Regions from separate parts of the Nocardiopsis sp. iso_186 genome, predicted to be linked through region 1. Evidence: predicted binding sites of a transcription regulator. Region 1 holds the regulator's gene; each other region holds the start of a gene.
The links. The regulator LexA, encoded in region 1, represses DNA repair genes until DNA is damaged. The targets are predictions, from matches to a motif close to TCGAACANNTGTTCGA.
Positions count from the first base shown of each region.

Region 1 (6,376 bases):
GTCCCTGAAGTTCCTCAACCGTGCCTACCGCGTCATGGCTCAGGCCGGTGCGGCTTCCGCTCCAGGTCTGGACCCCGTTACGGGAGACCTGGAGCTGCGCAAGGCCACGCACCAGGCGTTGGCCAAGATCACGGAGGCGGTCGAGGCCCAGCGCTTCAACGTCGCCATCGCACGCACCATGGAACTGGTCACCGCTGCGCGCAAGGCCATCGAGGCCGGCCTCGCGGCCGACCCTGCGGTGCGCGAGGCCGCCGAGACCATCGCCATCACCCTGGCGCTGTTCGCCCCCTACGTGGCCGAAGAAGGCTGGGAACTGCTCGGCCACGTCGGCTCGGTGACCGTGGGCAACTGGCGTAGTCCTGATCCCGCCCTGCTGGTCCAGGAATCCGTCACCTGTGTCGTCCAGGTCGCCAGCAAGCTCCGCGACAAGATCGAGGTCGCCCCCGACATCTCCGCCGAAGAGTTGGAGCGGTTGGCGCTGGCCTCGGAAAAGGTCAAAAACTCCATCGGCGACCGTCAGATCCGCAAGGTCGTCGTCCGTCAGCCCAAACTGGTGAACATCGTGGTCGCCTAGACCGGGCACGGTATCTTCGGCGCGGGCGGGCCCGGTGGGCCCGCCCGCGCGTTCATCCACCAGAAGGAACGGCAGCTGCGCAACGAACGGGGCGGGCAGATGACCCAAGCGAGTCGGCGCAATGTCCTGCTGCGCTTGGCGGGAGCCGTTGTCGGCCTCGTGGTGGTGGTCGCGCTGGCCATCACCGGTGGCCTGATGGTGGGGGAGCGAACCCCGGCCGGACCGGCCGGGGCCGACGACCATGCAACGGCGCCCGCCTGTAACGCCGCACTTCCCCAGGACGTCATCGAGGCCGCCGTGCCCTCGGCAGTCCTCGACGCTGCGGACGAGGGGCCGCTGTCCGACGGAACCATCACCACGTGTGCCTGGTCAGCGACCGAGGGCCCTGCGCGAGCCCTCACCCTTGCCTTCTCCGTGTACTTCACCGATAGTGCAGCGGAGACCACCGGTGAGGAGCTGGCCACAACCAGGCTCGAACGACTGACCGATGCCAGTGGTGCGGACGGGACCGAATCTGTCAACTCGCTCGGCGACGGAGTTCTCGTGTGGCCGGATTCGGCCATCCCGGGGTCGGCGCAGACCGTCTTCCGGGACAAGAACCTGGTGGTCCGGGTCTGGTACAGCGGAACCAGGTCGGACAACGACGCACCCCTTCCCTACACAGACGCCCGGGACACCGTTGTCAACCTGGCCGAACAACTGGCGTCCTCCCTTTAGGGAACCGAAGAGCGGCAGCGTTGTTCTCATCCACCGAGCGGCCTGTGTCGATCCGGTAACCGGTGCCCTTTTTGTGGGGAGTCGGAAGGCGCTGATAGTAGCGTTGACCTGTGCACGGGCCGTTCGGACAACCACGGCCGTGACGAGGAAGGAACCGATCCACATGGTCCAGCCGCCCCACGGGGGGTCCCCTGCCCCCGTGCAGGGGAGCTCTCCGACGCAACCCGGTCAGCCGGATGCGTCATCCGATGTTCCCGCTTCGGTCGAGGCGGCCCCGAAGAGCCGCCGCGGTTGCGCGGCCATCGTCCTGATCAGTGCGGTCACTGTCATCCTGCTCCTCGGGGGAACGGGCATCGGCGTCTACGTTTGGCTGAGCGGGCCGGGAGGTCGGTACGAGGCGGCTCCTGGCTGCGTGCAAGCGGAGGGAGACTCCCTGGCGCAGCTCGTCAACGACCCCGACCTCGACCTCGACGGCCCTATCGACACCCGGGGACAGGCCTGGTGGGACGGCAACCAGTGCCGATGGACCACCACCGAGACCTCGGCGGGGATGCCTGCCAGCGCCAGCGTCTCGTTCATCCGCAGCGGGAACCGCATGGGTATCGGCGGGGAGACCGCGGCGAAGGACGACCTGGAGCGCGCCCCCGGAGGCATCGTCTACACCGATCTCGACGACCTCGGCGATGAGGCGATCCGGTGGTACGACGACCGCAGCCGGCACGGTTGCGCTGCCAGTCGGATCTCCAACCTCGTGGTCACTGCTTGTTACGAAGCCAGCAAGGATTTCGCGGCGAGCAAGGACATCGGCCAGGACGAGGCGATCAAAGGGGCGGTGAACCTGGCGAGGGAGATCGTCACTTCCGTGCAGTAAGACTGATCCCCACCCGTCGGCCGCATTCTTCCCCGGACAGCCGCGCGCAGCGCGCCCATCCCCTGTCACCCAATCCATCTGCCAGTGAGGACGTCTCATGGCTCAGCCTCCCAGTGGTCCCCAGCAACCGTATGAACAGCAGCCCCACGGGGAGGGAGGAGGCCCCCCTGAAGGCCCCGGCGGGGCCTACGGTCATCCCCAGCAGCCCTACGGGGAACAGTCGTACGGGTCCGGTGGTTATCCGCCGCCCGGCTCCCCCGGTCCCGGCGGGGCCTACGGTCATCCCCAGCAGCCCTACGGAGAGCAGTCGTACGGGTCCGGTGGTTATCCGCCGCCCGGCTCCCCCGGTCCCGGTGGAGCATACGGTCATCCCCAGCAGCCCTACGGCCAGATGCCGTACGGCGGTCAGCCCGGTTATGGCGGAGGGTTCCAGCCGCCGCCTCCCGCCAAGAGCAACGGCTGTCTGATCGGAGGGATCATCGGGGCGGTCGTTGTCCTGCTGCTGGTGATCGGACTCGTCGTGGTGGTCGTGGTCGGACTGTCCGCCAGCGACTCCTCCTCGGGGCCGTCCGATTCCGGCACAGGCACCCCTGAAGCGACCTATTTCAGTCAGCTTCCCGGGTGCGAGGTCTTCGAGGGGCCGCAACTGGAGGAGATCGTCCCCGACCTCCAGAACCAGACGGACGAGGCCAGCGACACAGAGGGAGAGGACTGGTGGGAGGGGCGCACCTGCGTGTGGCAGACCAGCCCCAGCAGCTTCGAGCGTTCCGGCTACGTGTGGGCGATGGTCATGCGCAACGACGACGAGGGCTTGACCAGTGCAGACCAGTGGGCAGCGGACGACTTGGCCCTTTACGCCGAGGACTATCCCACCACTGACGTCCCGGGGCTGGGCGATGGGGCTGTCAGCTGGTACGACACCGATAAAAAGCTGGGATGCGTGGCGGCCTACGTCAGCAATGTCTCGCTGGCCACCTGCTATGACTCCTTCACCAGCGCCGAGGACTCCATTCCCGAGGCCGACGCCGTCGCTTCAGCCGACGAACTCGCCCGTGCCGCGATGACGGCCATCGAGGAGGGCGACTACCGCTGAGCCGACGGCTCCGGCGGTGAGGGACGAATCGTGCCCCGGTGCTCCGACCTTGTCGATGCGCCGGGGCACCGCCTTGTCCGGGGCCGCTGCCTGGTCGGCAGGAGGACGCGCTAAGGGCGGGAATGACGGGCGAGAAAGCCCTCGATCGCCTCGCCGACCTCGGGGGCGAAGGTCCGGTGGGAGTCCAGGACAGGGTCGCCCGGTTCGGTGCCGTACTCGCGGAAGATGTGGTCGGTGGCGGGAATGTTGACCCGCTCGACGTTGGTGAGAGCCTCCGTCAGACGGTCCACCTCCGAGCCTTCGACCTGGCTGTCGGCGGTCCCCCACAGCACCAGCGTCGGGGTCGAGGAGGGGAGGGCGGCGGCCAGTTCTGTCGGGTCCAACCGGTCGATCTCCTGGAGGAACGGCTCGACACCGGGGTAGAAGATCGAGTCCAGCGCCGTGCCCCGGTCGAGGTTGACCTCCTCGCCTGCACGGACGCGCGCGATGGCGTACCGGGTATCGCTCAGCATCTGGTCCACGTCGGTGCCCGCCATGCCCTGGCTCTCGGCCAGTCGAAGCTGTTCGGTCAGTTGCCGGTCCATGACGTCGAGATAGCGCGCTCCTACCGGAGCGGCCAGGATCAGCGCGGCGGGGGCGGGCTCGGTCAGTTCCGGGGCCCGCAGGGCGAACAGGCTGCCCTCGCTGTGACCGAGCACGATCAGTCGCTCCGGGTTGACCTCGGGTTGCGCAGTCAGCTCGGCGTAGGCGTCCGTGACCTCTTGGTCGAAGACGCCCAGGTTGACCTGGGCGCCTTCGGTACGGCTGGCCATGCCGGTCGTACCGGAACCCAGCTTGTCGTAGCGAAGCGAGGCCACTCCGGCATCGGCCAGCGCCGCCGCGAAGTTGCGATTGGTATCGGCGTCCGGCCGTCCCGGGTTGTTGCCGTCGCGGTCGGTGGGGCCGCTGCCGGAGATGATGAGAGCCGCAGGGACGGGGCCGGTGGTGTCATCAGGAACAGCGAACGTCCCGAACAGCGTGTCCGGGCCGCTGCTGAACTCGACCTCGCGTTCGGTCGCTGCGATCTCGTGCTCGTCCGATCCAACGGTGTCCGGGGGCGATGTGCATGCCGCGGTCAGGACGAGAGAGCCGCACACGGCAAAGGAACCGAGTGCGCGAGCGAACGGCGGGCGGGGGGCAGAGGGCATGTTCCTACCGTATTGGGAGCTATGGCGGGGACTGGCACCCGGTCGCGCAGCGAAGCAGAAACGGGCCCGCGATCGGATTGATCACGGGCCCGTGCTAAACCGAGGCGAAGTCGTTACACCTTGCGCAAGACCGCGACGACCTTGCCGAGGATGGTGGCCTCGTCGCCGTTGATCGGCTCGTAGTCGTCGTTGCGGGGAAGGAGCCAGATGTGGTCGTCGTCGCGTTTGAACGTCTTCACCGTGGCCTCGTCGCCAAGTAGAGCGGCAACGATGTCGCCGTTGCTCGCTTCCGGTTGTTGGCGGACAACGACCAGGTCACCATCGGTAATGGCGGCGTCGATCATCGAATCGCCGACCACGGTCAGCATGAAGAGCTTGCCCTCGCCGACGAGTTGCCGGGGCAGGGTCAGGATGTCCTCGACCGCTTCCTCGGCCAGGATCGGCCCGCCCGCGGCGATACGTCCGACGACCGGGACATTGGTCGCCCGGGTCTCAGTTGTGTCCCGTTCGTGGTCGAGTTCGTCCCACGAACGGACTGGCGGCTGGCCGGGAATGCGAATTTCGACCGCCCGTGGGCGATTTTGATCGCGATGAAGGTAGCCCTTGCGTTGCAACACCTTCAGTTGGTGCGCGACACTGGAGGGGCTGGACAGTCCCACTGCATCACCGATCTCTCGGATGGACGGCGGGTAACCGCGTTGTCGCACGTAGCGGTGAATGACGTTCAGAACACTCTGCTGGCGAGCGGTAAGTTTCGGTGCCTCGGCCGGTTCCTTCACGGGGGCCCGCATGGTGTCGCTTCCCGTTTGGGCGGACCGGAGTGCGGAAACGGCCTTCCCTCTCACGTGAGGTTCCTGCGTTCCGTTGTTCTCCTCCGGCACGTCCGGCCTCCTCGGCGGTCGGTGTTCTCGGTGTGGGGCTTTCGGTGCTTGCGTCGGTGCTGTTTCACAAGGTGTATCGCGATGGTGTGACAAGCGCTCATCATCGGTATACAGCGGCGAAACATGTCCAACGTTAGTCTCTGCTCAAGGCAATATCAAACAAACGTTCGAGATGGTGCTGAAAAAATCCCTCGGATGCGGTAGTACTCGAATATCGGTTCCAGCGAACAGATGTTCGAAGGGAAAGGTCATGTCCGGACCCGTCCTACCGTCCGTCCCCCGCCCTGGTCATGCCGTGCTCGTCGGCAGGTCAGGGGCACCCGCCCGCTCCCCCCGGTGCGTGCACGGTGCACATGCGGTACAGGATCAGCCCGGCCCGGACGCATGTGACTGGTCCCGGGTGATTCCGGAATGGCGAGGAGAGTTTGTGAACGGTGAGAGCGGCGCTACCGCGATCGCGGCCCCCCCGGTTTTCTCTAATCTTCCCGACCTCGGGTCGTTTACACCACCTCCGCGAAGAAAAGCGGCTCGCTCCGCACCGCGTCCTTCCGGCTCCCCGCGGCTGACCCGCCGAGGCCGTCTGGTGCTGGTCTCCGCGGCCGGTTCGGTGGCGGCCACCGCTTTCGCCTTCACCGTTCTCGCAGCTGTCGCCCTGGGGGCCTCCAGTGCCGGAGCCTCCACCGAAAGCCTCTTCGGCCTCGCCGAGTCCTCGACGGTCGTCGTCGGCGAAGGCGACACTCTTTGGGACATCGCCCAACGGGTACGTCCTTTCGAGGACCCGCGCCGCACCGTCCAGGACATCGTTGACCTCAACGGTCTTTCCGGCTCCGCGCTGGAGCCCGGCCAGGAGCTCGTGCTCCCCTCCGTTTCCTGACCGCGTCCGCCCCAGGGTGCACACGGTCCAGGCGGGCCCCGCGAAGCTGCGTGCTTTGGGGGTCCGCTTCTCCATGTCGGGGCCTCGGTCGTGGTGCCTGATTGTGGGCGGTGTGTCGATCGCGTTCCCCGCGGGTTGTGGCGACTTGCGTCGATCTGGCACCAGTCGTAAGTTTTGAC
Region 1 covers NZ_CM149670.1:1,441,116-1,447,491, forward strand. Annotated here, with positions in the region: gene leuS (leucine--tRNA ligase) at 1-574, shown strand, start outside; gene AC0VYP_RS06530 (hypothetical protein) at 674-1,291, shown strand; gene AC0VYP_RS06535 (hypothetical protein) at 1,455-2,162, shown strand; gene AC0VYP_RS06540 (hypothetical protein) at 2,260-3,255, shown strand; gene AC0VYP_RS06545 (alpha/beta hydrolase family protein) at 3,366-4,442, opposite strand; gene lexA (transcriptional repressor LexA) at 4,556-5,323, opposite strand; gene AC0VYP_RS06555 (LysM peptidoglycan-binding domain-containing protein) at 5,907-6,197, shown strand.

Region 2 (6,376 bases), 2.7 Mb from region 1:
TCTACGAGGAACGCTCACCGGTCAACCGCGTGCACGAGATCGATGTCCCGGTGCTGCTGCTCCAGGGTGACCAGGACCCGATCGTCCCGCCCGCACAAGCCGGCGCGCTGGCGTCCGCACTCACGGCACGCGGTGTCGTCCACGCCCACATCGAATTCGCAGGGGAGCCGCACGGTTTCCGCAAGGCCGAGAGCGTGCGCGCCGCGCTGGAGGCCGAGCTGGCGTTCTACTGCAAGGTGTTCTTCGGTTTCACTCCGCCGGGGGTTCCACCGATCGCACTGACCGGGGGCTGAGACCCTGCGCTACCCTGATCCGGATTTTGCGCACAAGGGGCGGGGCGGCGGCTCCAGGCCCCGCTCACGGGTTCTCGTTTGCCCGTCTTTCGCCAGACGAAGAGGCAGCGGGTCCGCCCTCTGCCCTGTCGGCTTCCCGGCGGGAAAGGTCCACGGTCACTCCCCGAACGGTCAACGATGGGGAGGAACTCGTCGGGCGCGGGTCTGATACCACTGTCAGCGCGCGGTCTCCGTCGCCCGCGACTCGCGAATGACCGTTACCCGGATCTGCCCCGGGTAGGTCAGTTCCTCCTCCACCTGCTTGGCGATGTCGCGAGCGATCACCTGTGCCTGTACGTCATCCACTTCCTCGGGCTTGACCATCACCCGTACCTCGCGCCCGGCCTGCATCGCGAAGACCTTCTCCACTCCCTCATTGGCCAGGGCGATCTCCTCAAGCCGCTGCAACCGCTCGACATAGGCCTCCAGCGAGTCCCTGCGTGCGCCCGGCCGTCCTCCACTGATCGCGTCGGCCGCCTGGGTCAGGACGGCTTCCACCGTGCGGACCTCGACCTCGTTGTGGTGTGCCTCGATGGCGTGCACGACGTCCTCGGACTCACCGTAGCGACGGGCGATCTCGGCTCCGATCAGCGCATGGCTGCCCTCGATCTCATGGGTCAGAGCCTTGCCGATGTCGTGCAATAGCGCGCACCGCTTCATCAAGGCCACGTCCATCCCCAGCTCGGCGGCCATGATCCCTGCCAAGTGGGCGGACTCGACCAGATGCGCGAGGACGTTCTGGCCGTAGGAGGTGCGGTAACGCAACTGGCCGAGCAAAATCACCAGCTCCTGGTGGAGGTCGGTGACACCGACCTCTGCCACTGCGTCCTCACCGGCGCGCACACAGAGCTGGTCCACTTCCGAACGGCTTGTGTCGAAAACCTCCTCGATGCGGTGGGGATGGATTCGGCCGTCCAGGACGAGTTTCTCCAGGGTGAGCCGGCCGACCTCCCGCCGCACCGGATCGAAACACGACAGCAACACCACCCCGGGCGTGTCGTCGATGATCAGGTTGACCCCGGTGACAGCCTCGAAAGCACGGATGTTGCGGCCTTCCCGGCCGATGATCCGCCCTTTCATGTCGTCGGTGGGCAGATGCACCGCCGAGACGACCGACTCACTGGTCTGCTGGCTGGCCAGACGTTGGATGGCCAGGGTGATGACCTTGCGAGCGCGTGCCTCGCCGTTCTTGCGCGCATCCTGTTCGATAGCACGCGCGATCAGCACCGCCTCGCGTTTGGCCTGGTTGCGCACCTCAGCGACCAAGGCTGCCTTGGCGTCGTCCGCGCTCAGCGCAGCCGTCGCCTCCAGGATCGCCAGCCGCTCTTCCTCCATCCGGTCCAGCTCCGCCGCGCGCTGCTCCAGCAGTGCTGCACGCTCGTCTCCTTTGTCCCGGACTGCGAAGAGTCGATTCGCTTCCTCGTCGATGCGGCGCTCGCGCTCGGTCATGCGCTGTTCACGGTGCTCAAGGTCGCTACGTCTGCTGTCCAGGAGCGCCCGTTCCTCAGCCTGCTCGGCGACGGCTCTGCTGCGGATCTGCTCCGCATCCGTGTTCGCCTGTTCGAGGAGGGCGCGTGCCTGGTGACGCCCGATGCGCTTGGAAAGGAGGAATCCGCCGGTCGCCACTCCCAGGAGGAGAACCGTGACGATCGCGCTCAACAACCCGTCTGCACCGTCCATGGCCCCACCCCAAACCGCGTCGCGTCCGTCTGCCGCTCCTGGTTCGCCGTACGACCGGCTGACAAAGCCATCGGGCGGTACGTGCTTCGTTGGATTTAGAGCTACCCGTGGGGCGAGCCGGCTAACTCATCGGCCGCTGTGAGGTTGGGGGCCTGTTGAAGCGAATCGGACGCCGATCGGTCGGAACGGAGACGGACCGATCAGTCGAGATCGGGCTCGGGAAGGTCGATGTCGTAGCCCTCGGCGTCGAGTTCGGCACGGATCACCCGGTAGGCGAGTCCTGCCGGATAGCCCTTGCGCGCGAGCATCCCCATGAGCCTGCGGGTGCGCACCTCGGGTGCCTTGCCCCGGGTGGCGGAGAGCTTGCGGCGCACGAGGCTTCTGGCGGCTGTCTCCTCCTGTTCTGGGGTGAGTTCCTCGACCGCGTCGCGCACCGTTTCCTCATCGACCCCGCGCTGGCGCAGTTCAGCAGCAAGCGCACGGCGGGCCAGTCCCCTGCCGGTGTGCCGGGAGTCCACCCAGGCAGCTGCAAAAGCGGCGTCGTCGATGATCCCGGCCTCGTTGAAACGGCTCAGGACAGCCTCGGCTGCCTCATCCGGGATCTCGCGACGTCGCAGCGCCTGGGCCAGTTGCGATCTGGTGCGTGGCGCCAGGGTGAGCAGACGGAGGCAGATCGCCCGCGCCTTGGTTTCGGGGTCCTCCTCCGGCCGCGCGGACGCGGCCGGAGGAGCCTCGGAGTCCACGTCGTCCGGTCGCGGGTCAGGCATCCGCGGAAGTCGGTTTGGCGGCCTCGGCCGCCCCTGCCGCAACAGGCACCGAAGGAGACGCGGCCTTGGCTTCGGCGGCCGGCTTCTTCACGGCCCGCTTGGGCGGTGTCGGTGCGGCGTCCTTGGCCGCGGCGTCCTTGACGGGCTCGCTGGTTGCGCTGTCGTCGCCGCCGGTGGGCACGCCCAGCTTCTCCTTGATCCGCTTCTCGATCTCGTTGGACATGTCGGCGTTCTCGCGCAGGAAGTTGCGCGCGTTCTCCTTGCCCTGACCGAGCTGAGTGCCTTCGTAGGTGTACCAGGCACCGGACTTGCGCACGATGCCGTTCTCGACCCCGAGGTCGATCAGGCCGCCCTCGCGGGAGACCCCTACGCCGTAGAGGATGTCGAACTCGGCCTGCTTGAAGGGCGGAGCGACCTTGTTCTTGACCACCTTGACCCTGGTGCGGTTGCCGACCGCGTCGGTACCGTCCTTGAGGGTCTCGATGCGGCGCACGTCCAGGCGGACCGAAGAGTAGAACTTCAACGCCCGGCCGCCGGAGGTGGTCTCGGGAGAGCCGAACATCACGCCGACCTTCTCCCGAAGCTGGTTGATGAAGATGGCGGTGGTGTTGGTCTGGTGCAGGGCACCGGCGATCTTGCGCAGTGCCTGCGACATCAGCCGGGCCTGAAGACCGACGTGGCTGTCCCCCATCTCACCCTCGATTTCCGCACGGGGCACGAGCGCGGCCACGGAGTCGATGACGATGATGGACACCGCGCCGGAGCGGATCAGCATGTCCACGATCTCCAGCGCCTGCTCGCCGGTGTCGGGCTGGGACAGGAGGAGGTCGTCGGTGTTCACACCGATCTTCTTGGCGTACACGGGGTCGAGCGCGTGCTCGGCGTTGACGAAGGCCGCGATCCCGCCCAGACGCTGCGCGCTGGCGACGGCGTGCAGGGCGACGGTCGTCTTTCCCGACGACTCGGGACCGTATACCTCCACGATGCGGCCGCGCGGAATCCCTCCGATTCCGAGCGCGACGTCCAGTGCGATCGCCCCGGTGGGGATGGACTCGATCGGCGGTCGCTCATCATCGCCCAAGCGCATGATGGAGCCCTTGCCGAACTGGCGCTCGATCTGAGCGAGTGCGGTTTCAAGAGCTTTGTCTCGATCGGCAGCTGCCACGGCAAACCCCTGTTGGGTCGATGCTTTCTTTTTCATGATGGAGACGACGCTACGCGGAGGCGACGACATTTCGCGCCACCCGCGCGTCTCCTGTGGACGGTCACGGCGCAACCGTCCACCCGGGCCCGGCACTGAGTGCCCCAGGGAGCAGGCGACGCCGCTCCCGTCCCGGATACACCATCACTGTACCCGAACCTCTGTTCGATTTTTGGCTCTAGGCGTGCCGGAGTGTCGAATCGGGCGACCTCAGCGCGCGGCGGCGGGGACGTCGAAGGTGTCGCACACCGCCCGCCACACCTCCTTGGCGCCCATACCGTCGTCGAGCGCGGCACGCACGGTCCGCGACCCCAGGGCCTCGATAACGTAGTCGCTGGCCAGACTGTCGGCATAGGACTCGCCGAACTGCTCGTGCATCCGCTGCCAGAAATGGGAGAGTCTCATCGACACCAGTATCGGCCCACCGCGTCGGACTGTCACACCGACCGCTTCGCAGGGCAGACTGGTCCGATGGACTACACGGTGCGACCGATGGAGGACACCGACCTCGACCGACTGGTCGAGGTGAGCCTGGCCGCCGACGGCCTGTTCGCCCGGGCCGGGCTGGAACTGCCGCCGGACGATCCGCGGCCCATGTTGGCGCACTGCCCACTGGTTTTGGTGGCCGGCCGCCCAGCGGCAGGCCTGGCCGCGCTGACCGAGTTGGACGGGAACGCGCACCTGGAGCAGATCGCGGTACATCCGACACTGGGCCGACGCGGCATCGGGACCGCCCTGCTGACAGCGGCCTGCGCGAAGGCCCGCGCCCAGGGGCACCGCGCGATCACCTTGACCACCTTCGGCGATCTTGCCTGGAACGCCCCCTGGTACGCCCGGAACGGCTTCACCGAGTTTCCCCGTGACTCCTGGGGCCCCGAGCTCGCCGTCCACTGGCTGGCCGAGGAAGCGGCCGGAATCGCCGTGGCCCGCCGAATCGCGATGCGCCGGCTCCTCACCGCTTGAGACACCACCGGACCCTGGGCCTCCGGGCCCGGTGGCGGCCTCGACTACCCCACGGTGGAGGCGAACATCTCTTCCCGCGCCTTCTTCAACGCCGCCAGGATCGCCCCGCGCAGAACCGGGTTCCCCCCCACCTGGCTCACCCGGACCTCTGCGGTGTTGGGACCGATACGCCCGGCCGCCTCGGCCACTCGCGCCGCGAGGTCGTCTCCTCCGACAAGTGGGACGTCGCCCCCCAGAACCACCAGCCCCGGGTCGAGGACGACGCAGACCGCGGTAACCCCACGCGCGATACGTTCGGCGAGCTCCTCCAGGAACAGCCCCTTGCTCCCCGGGTCCGCCCGCGCCAGGCGCACCGCCTCGGTGACCGTGCCGGCGGCGAGGCCGTGCCGGGCCGCCAGTTCCAGGACTTCCCTGGAACCGACGAGCGACTGGAAACCGTGCGCGAGCGAGGGCTTGCCGTAGGCGGTGCGCAGCGACTCGTAGCCGCCGGGCAGCCCGATGTCGTCGGGGAGCGGGGCCCCGGGAACGGGCAGGTAACCGATCTCCCCCGCCCCGCCCGAGCGTCCCCGGTGGATGCGGTCGCCGAGCATGATGGACATGCCCACGCCGCCGGAGCTGTCGAGCCACATGAGGACGAAGTCGGGGATTCCCCGTGCCGCCCCTTCGGCGTGCTCCGCCAATGCCGCGAGGTTCACGTCGTTCTCGATGGCGACCGAGCGCTTGAGATCGGTGCGCAGCGCGTCGAGGACTCCTTCGTGCCAGGAACCCAACTCGAAGGAGAAGCGCATGTCGCCGGTACGCGGGTTGACCACTCCCGGGGTGCCGATGACGCAGGCGGTGAGCCGGCTCAGCGGAACACCGGAGGTCTCCACCAGGCGCATGACCGCGGTGTGGACGAGGGCGACCGGATCGTCGGATTCGGTGGGATCGACGGTGACCTGGGAGACGATTCGGCCGGTGACATCGGCAATGGCTGCGGCGACCTGATGCGGGCCGACGTCGAGAGCGGCCACATAGGCGCTTGAGGGCACCACTGCGTACAGTGCGGCGTTGGGGCCGCGCCCCCCGGCCTGGGCCCCGATCACGTGCACGAGTTCGCGCTCCTCCAGGCGGGAGAGGAGCTGCGAGGCGGTCACTTTGGACAGGCCGGTGGCCTCGCCGAGCTGGGTCCGCGTGAGCGGTCCGGACGACAACAGCAACTCCAGGGCCGCTCGGTCGTTGAGCTGTCGCAACAGCCTCGGAGTCCCCGGGCGTCGAGACATAACCGTAACTCCCCCATCTCTATTTATTAGGAAAGTTTCCTGTTAGTTTAGCGGTCGTCTCACGAAAGGTCACATTCCCAATACCGCCCTTTCTATTTCTCTCCGGGCGGACCGGCGAAAGCCGATTGGGATGGACCGAACACACAGTGCTATCCCAGCACACCCCCGCAC
Region 2 covers NZ_CM149670.1:4,121,117-4,127,492, forward strand. Annotated here, with positions in the region: gene AC0VYP_RS18115 (S9 family peptidase) at 1-293, shown strand, start outside; gene rny (ribonuclease Y) at 510-2,012, opposite strand; gene recX (recombination regulator RecX) at 2,213-2,779, opposite strand; gene recA (recombinase RecA) at 2,772-3,944, opposite strand; gene AC0VYP_RS18135 (DUF3046 domain-containing protein) at 4,191-4,385, opposite strand; gene AC0VYP_RS18140 (GNAT family N-acetyltransferase) at 4,452-4,943, shown strand; gene AC0VYP_RS18145 (ROK family transcriptional regulator) at 4,988-6,205, opposite strand.
Region 2: the regulator LexA is predicted to act here: its motif matches at 4,134-4,149, upstream of recA (recombinase RecA).

Region 3 (6,376 bases), 2.3 Mb from region 1:
GACCAGCGACAGCACCCCCTGGAACAGCACGAGAACGGGCCAGAACATCAGCCGTTGGACGACCGAGGCAAGGTAGTCGGGCTCGCCCAGCATCGCGCTGGCCATGGACAGGAAGTTCATGCTTGCGCCCGGGTCCCAGTCGCCGCGCGCGGCGAACACCGCGCCCACCACCGAGGACCCCACCAGCACCCCCAGCAGGCCCGTCAGCACGCCGGACCACACCAGCAGGGTGCGGTCGGTGCGGCGCAGGAACAGCCGGCCCATGAGTAGTCCGACCAGGCCGTAGGCCCCGAGGATGTCGCCCATCCACAACAGGGCGGCGTGCACCAGGCCGAAGAGCAGCAACCAGAGGTTGCGCCGCCGCAGCAGTCCCAAAGCGGCACGCTCGCTGGTCGCGGCGCGTCGGCGGGTGGAGAGCTGCACCATGCCGTAACCGAACAGGAAGGCGAACATCGGGTAGACCCGCATGTCCACGGCCGTGATCAAAACGCCCTGCACGATCATGTCCGCGGGCGATCCGTCGGTGGGGTGGATCGAGGTCGCCGCGGAGTCCGAGGCCCACAGGTACCAGGCGGTGTTCGCCAGTGCGATCAACAGCAGCATCAGGCCACGGGCAAGATCGGGGGCGAGTGCGCGTTCGCCCCTTCCCGCCGGTGTCCGAAGCGACGACGAGGGTGTTTCCGTGGTCATCGGGGGGAACTCCTCAGGGGCGTTCTACCGGGATGGCTCGTTTCGCCGGCCGGGCGGGGCGGTACCCGGACCGGGCGTGTTCATTGTTCCATTCGGTATCGGACAAAAGGAGCAGATGGTGTGGTCGGCTGTGGGCTGCCGCCATCTCGTGGCCGAGGTCGGGCCGCTCCCGGGAGCGGCCCGGCAGTTCCGATCGCCTCAGTGCTTGCGCTCGGTCGCGGCGAGGATCAGATCGGCCAGGGCCGGACGCGCGTCCGCGAACAGGGCCTCGTGCTCCAGGGCGCGGTTGGCCTCGGCGACATAGCCGACGATCCGCTCCTCACATGCGTCGAGGGCACCACTGGTGGTGATCACCGAGCGCATCCAGTCCACTGCGTCGGTCCCCAGTTTCGGGTCGCCCAGGAGACGGCGAAACTCTGCGGCGTCGGTCCGGGAGGTCAGGCGCAGGGTCTCGGCCACCAGGACCGTGCGCTTGCCCTCGCGCAGGTCGTCCCCGGTGGGTTTGCCGGTCTCCTCCGGTGCGCCGAACACCCCCAGGATGTCGTCGCGGAGTTGGAAGGCGATCCCCAGGGGCAGGGCGTAGGCGGTGTAGACCGGTGCGAGCTCCGGCCCGCGTCCGGCGAGGGCCGCGCCCAGGTGCATCGGCCGCTCAATGGTGTACTTGGCCGTCTTGTGCCGCATGACCCGCAGTGCGTCCTCGACGGTTTCGGAGCCCTTCGCCTGGTTCAACAGGTCCAGGTACTGGCCGGCCATCACTTCGGTGCGCATGAGGTTGAACGGCTCGCGTCCGGCGGACAGGGCCGCCGCCGGCAGCGCGCTGGACTGGTACATGTCCTCGCACCAGGCCAGGCACAGGTCGCCCAGCAATACCGCTGCGCCCTGGCCGAAGGAGGCGGAGTCCCCGTCCCAGCCGGAGGTCGCGTGCAACTCGGTCAGCCGCCGGTGCGCCGCCGGTGCGCCGCGGCGGGTGTCGCTGTTGTCGATGACGTCGTCGTGGATCAGCGCGCATGCCTGGAGCAGTTCCAGGGATGCCGCGGCCTGGTGGATCCCGCGCTCCTCCCCGCCGCCGGCCCCGCGCCAACCCCAGTAGCAAAACGCCGGGCGCAGCCGTTTGCCGCCGGTGATCATGGCATCCAGGGCGTCCAGAACCGGTCGGAGTTCCGCACCGATCCCCAGGACGAGAGCGCGGCGGCGCTCGACGAACGCTTCGAGTTCGGCGTCCACCGCCGGGCGCACGAACGAGAGTGGGGAGAGGTGGGAGAAGCTCATACCGGCAGGCTATCGGGTGCGCTCGATCACCCCGTTCCGGCCGGCCGTCCTGACCGTCCGGGGCGGGGCGAGCCGGTGCCGACGGCCCGGAACGAGACGAAGGGCCGGCAAGGTCGCCAAAGCCTTATGGGGACTTAAACCCCACCGCGAAGGTGGACTACAGTGGAGGCCATGCTCGGATCACCCACGCGTTCGGTCGCCTCGCACGCGCTCAATCCCCGCCCGCGACACATCCGCGAGCTGATCGCCGCAGGTCAACCCACTTTCTCCTTCGAGTTCTTCCCCCCGAGAACGCCCCAGGCCGAGCGCAAACTCTGGCGGGTCATCCGTGAGTTGGAGGCATTGGGGCCGGACTTCGTGTCGGTGACCTACGGGGCAGGCGGCGGCACCCGTGACCGCACCGTCAACATCACCGAGCGCATGGCCACCGACACCACTCTGCTTCCGGTGGCGCACATGACCGCGGTCAACCACTCGGTGCGTGAACTGCGTCATCTCATCGGCCGCTTTGCCGGAGTGGGGGTGTCCAACATGCTGGCGCTGCGCGGTGACCCGCCCGGTGACCCGCTGGGGGAGTGGACCACCCATCCGGAGGGGCTCACCTATGCCGAGGAGCTGGTGCGCCTCATCAAGGAGAGCGGCGACTTCTGTGTGGGCGTCGCGGCCTTCCCGCACAAGCACCCGCGTTCCACCGACATCGACACCGACGTGGACTTCTTCGTCCGAAAGTGCAGGGCCGGCGCCGATTACGCCATCACCCAGATGTTCTTCGAGGCCGACGAGTACCTGCGGTTGCGCGACCGGGTGGCGGCCAAGGGATGCGACGTGCCGATCATCCCCGAGATCATGCCCGTCACGAAGTACGCCACCATCGCGCGCTCCGAGCAGCTCTCCGGCGCGCCGTTCCCGACGCGGTTGGCCGAGGAGTTCGCCCGGGTGGCAGACGACCCCGAAGCCGTGCGCGCGCTGGGCGTCGAGCACGCCACGCGCTTGTGCGAGCGGTTGTTGGACGAGGGAGCCCCCGGGATCCACTTCATCACCTTCAACCAGTCCACGGCTACTCGCGAGATCTACCAGCGACTCGTCCCGGTCCGCCGCCCGGCAGTGGTAGCGGCAGCGGCGCAGCCATGATCGCGAAAGCGCGTCCCGGACTGCCCGGGAAGTAGAACTCCGCCAGCACGTCGGTGAATCCGAACGAGGAGTACAGCCCTCTGGCGGGGGTGGGTCCGGTGTGCGTGGACAACACCGCGGTGCGCTCTCGGCGCCCGGAGGTGAGCCGGTGCAGTACGGCCCGGCCCACGCCGCGGCCCTGCCAGGCCGGCAGGACGTGGACCTCCGCGACCTCAAAGGAGTCCCCGAGCCAATGGCGGGCGCCAGCGGGGTCGGAGCCGCCGAGTTCGGCGCTGACCACGTCGTGCCACCACTGTCCTGGCGCACCGTGGAAGCCGTAGGCGAAGCCGACCGCCTCTCCCCGGCCGGTCACCGCGGTGACCGAATGGAAGCGGGGATAGTCGGCATGCTGGCGCATGATCGCCTGGCGCCCGGACAACTGGTCGGGCGGCGGAGACATGGCCGCATAGTAGATCTCCATCAACGCGGGGACCGCGTTGACGAACGCCGGCCCGGCCAGCTCCCACATCTCGATTTCGGTTTCCACATCGACACCCTAGGGGCTGGCCTCGTGATCAGCCCTGATCTTGGCCGATGTCGGCGGGGTCCCCGCCGGTGAGACGGACCAGTTCGTCGAACGAGGTGGGAAAGACCGTGTGCGGGTGTCCGGCCGCGGCCCACACCACGTCGTACTTGGCCAGCCATTCGTCCACGAGGGTGCGTACCGGTGCCGGGTGGCCCAGGGGTGCGACCCCGCCGATCGGCTGTCCGGTATGGGTGCGTACGAAATCCGGAGTCGCACGTTCCACCCGGTGCCCGCCGATCAGGGCGGAGACCTTGGCGGTGTCCACCCGGTGCGCGCCGCTGGTCAGTACGAGTACGGGGGAGGGCTCGCCGTCCGCGTCCAGTGCGGAGAAGACCAGGCTGTTGGCGATCGCGCCGACCTCGCAGTCCAATTGCGCTGCGGCGGCCGCCGCTGTTCGGGCGGATTCGGGAAGTTCCCGCACCTGGCCGGGGGCGCCCTTGTCCGTGAGAAGGTCGGCGACTTTTCGTGCATTACGGTGCATGGGGGCGATCCTAGGTCCTGGTGGCCTCGAAAGGTGGGCCGACCGTTGACGAACGCCTGTTCGAGCGTGTTCAATGAATACTAGATCGAACTGCTGTTCGGCCCAGGCTGCCGTGTTTCCCCTCGTGTCGCTGCCCCCGTGGCGGCCCGCGGCGCGTGCGCTCGGGCGGGGGTGGACAAGCCCCTTGCCCGCACCGCGTCCAGGAGGCAGCCACCTCTGGAGGTGACGCCAATGTCCCAACCGGCGATTTTCTCTGTCTCCGACGTCGCGCGACGACCGCGCAGGACGCTCGTCCCCGGGGTGGGGACCGCCCTGGACTCCGCGCGCGGCTATCTCACCGAATCCGCGGACGCCCCGACCCCGGCCCTGCGCTATGTCAACGCTCATCTCGCCGCGCTGCGCACCGCCGCCGCCGTATTGGCCCAGCGTGCTGATCCCGGGGCCAAGCAGGGACGGGCACGCGGCCCGCGCAGTGCGTGGGAGTTGCTGCCCGCAGCAGCACCCGAGCTCCACGAGTGGGCGCTGTACTTCGCCGCCGGTGCGGCCAAGAGGGCGGCTGCCGAGGCCGGCCTGGGGCCCGCGGTCACCGCGGAGCAGGCGGATGTCCTGTTGAACGACGCCCGCGCCTTCCTGGCGGTGGTGGAGTCCCTGTTGGGGTGCGGCCCGCTGCGCCGCACGGGGTAGGTTGACGCAGCGTCCCGACAGCACAGCGGCGGCCGTTGATGGCGGCCACCGCTGTCATGGATCCGTTGTTTCCCCTGGGGACGAGGGGAAGCGGGCGTGCAAAACGCGCGCCCGGGGGCCGCGCCTTGCTGGGAGGGGCGCGGCCACAGGTGAAGAAGAAGCCGTTGCCGGGCGACGCGTCGCCCGGAGGACTCTAGAAGGCGTCCACCGCGCGGCGGGCCTCGGGGTCGAGCACGCCCCAGTTGATGAGCTCCTCGGTGAGGTCGCCCGGCGAGCGGTCGTAGATCACGGCCAGCGAGCGCAGGTCCTCCTGGCGGATGGACAGCACGCGTCCGTTGTAGTCGCCCCGCTGGCTCTGGATGGTGGCGACGTAGCGGGCGAGCGGCCCGGCCTTGTCCTGGGGCAGTTGCTGCATGCGCTCCAGGTCGATGACCAGCTTGGGCGTCGGGGCCAGCGGCGACGGCGCGGCCCCGCCCGGGAGCAGCTCCGACATCGGCACACCGTAGAAGTCAGCCAGCTCGGCCAGCTTCTGCACGGTAACGGCGCGGTCGCCGCGCTCGTAGGAACCGACCACGACGGCCTTCCACCGCCCGTGCGACTTCTCCTCGACCCCGTGCAGGGACAAGCCCTGCTGGGTGCGGATGGCGCGCAATCGCGCGCCCAGAGACTTTGCGTATTCGGATGGCATCTTCTTCAGTGCTCCCCGGCCGTGAAGGTGGCTGGTGCGGGCAGCGGACTCGGCGAGCGAGTTCGTTCGGTCATCGCGCTAGGCCCGTTAAGCCGCTTGTGTGCGGTTTCGTACGGACGTCGCGCGACCGTGCCCCCCAGAATGGTTACGGACAGTGACGGTAAGGCGGTCCGGTCGCCAGGTCAAGCCGTTGGGTGAAAACGCGACGATTAAGTGTCCAAACTGTGCGTAAGTGAGAGGTCTCTCATACCTCACTGAAATAGGACACATCGGTTCCGGATCATTGATCGAAAGCCTGTCCGCACAAGGCTTTCCGGGACGGAGGTCCAGGTGGCCACCTCCAATCGTCCCCGTCCCCTCCAGTTGTGCGCGTTGGAAATCAAGATCCAGTCTAGTGATGAGTGTCATATTTTTGTCAGCCCCCGGTCCTTGCGTCCCAGGCCTCCCCCGGTCGCCGGGGGCCGCGCTGATAGCGTGATGGCCGTCCGACGTCCTTTAACGACCTGTTCTGTGAGGCAGGGAAGGAGGTCATCTCATGCATGCCCAAAAACATGCTGATGATGGCGATGAATCCAGAGCCGTCCTCGAAGGCCCCGAGATCGACCGGGCGCTGACCCGGATCGCCCACGAGGTGCTGGAGCGCACCAAGGGCGGGGCCGACGTCACCCTGCTGGGCATTCCCAGCGGTGGAGTCCCGCTCGCCCAGCGTCTCGCCGAGCGCATCGAACGTGTCGAGGACCGCCCGGTCCCCTGGGGCTCCCTCGACATCACCATGTACCGCGACGACCTGCGCCTGGCACCGGCCCGTGCACTCGGCCGCACCGAGATTCCCCCGGAGGGCATCGACGGCCGCACCGTCGTCCTCGTC
Region 3 covers NZ_CM149670.1:3,752,026-3,758,401, reverse strand. Annotated here, with positions in the region: gene AC0VYP_RS16495 (DUF418 domain-containing protein) at 1-690, opposite strand, end outside; gene AC0VYP_RS16490 (polyprenyl synthetase family protein) at 889-1,959, opposite strand; gene metF (methylenetetrahydrofolate reductase [NAD(P)H]) at 2,131-3,090, shown strand; gene AC0VYP_RS16480 (GNAT family N-acetyltransferase) at 3,017-3,616, opposite strand; gene AC0VYP_RS16475 (YbaK/EbsC family protein) at 3,645-4,136, opposite strand; gene AC0VYP_RS16470 (SAV_6107 family HEPN domain-containing protein) at 4,368-4,820, shown strand; gene bldD (transcriptional regulator BldD) at 5,014-5,508, opposite strand; gene pyrR (bifunctional pyr operon transcriptional regulator/uracil phosphoribosyltransferase PyrR) at 6,044-6,376, shown strand, end outside.
Region 3: the regulator LexA is predicted to act here: its motif matches at 4,222-4,237, upstream of AC0VYP_RS16470 (SAV_6107 family HEPN domain-containing protein).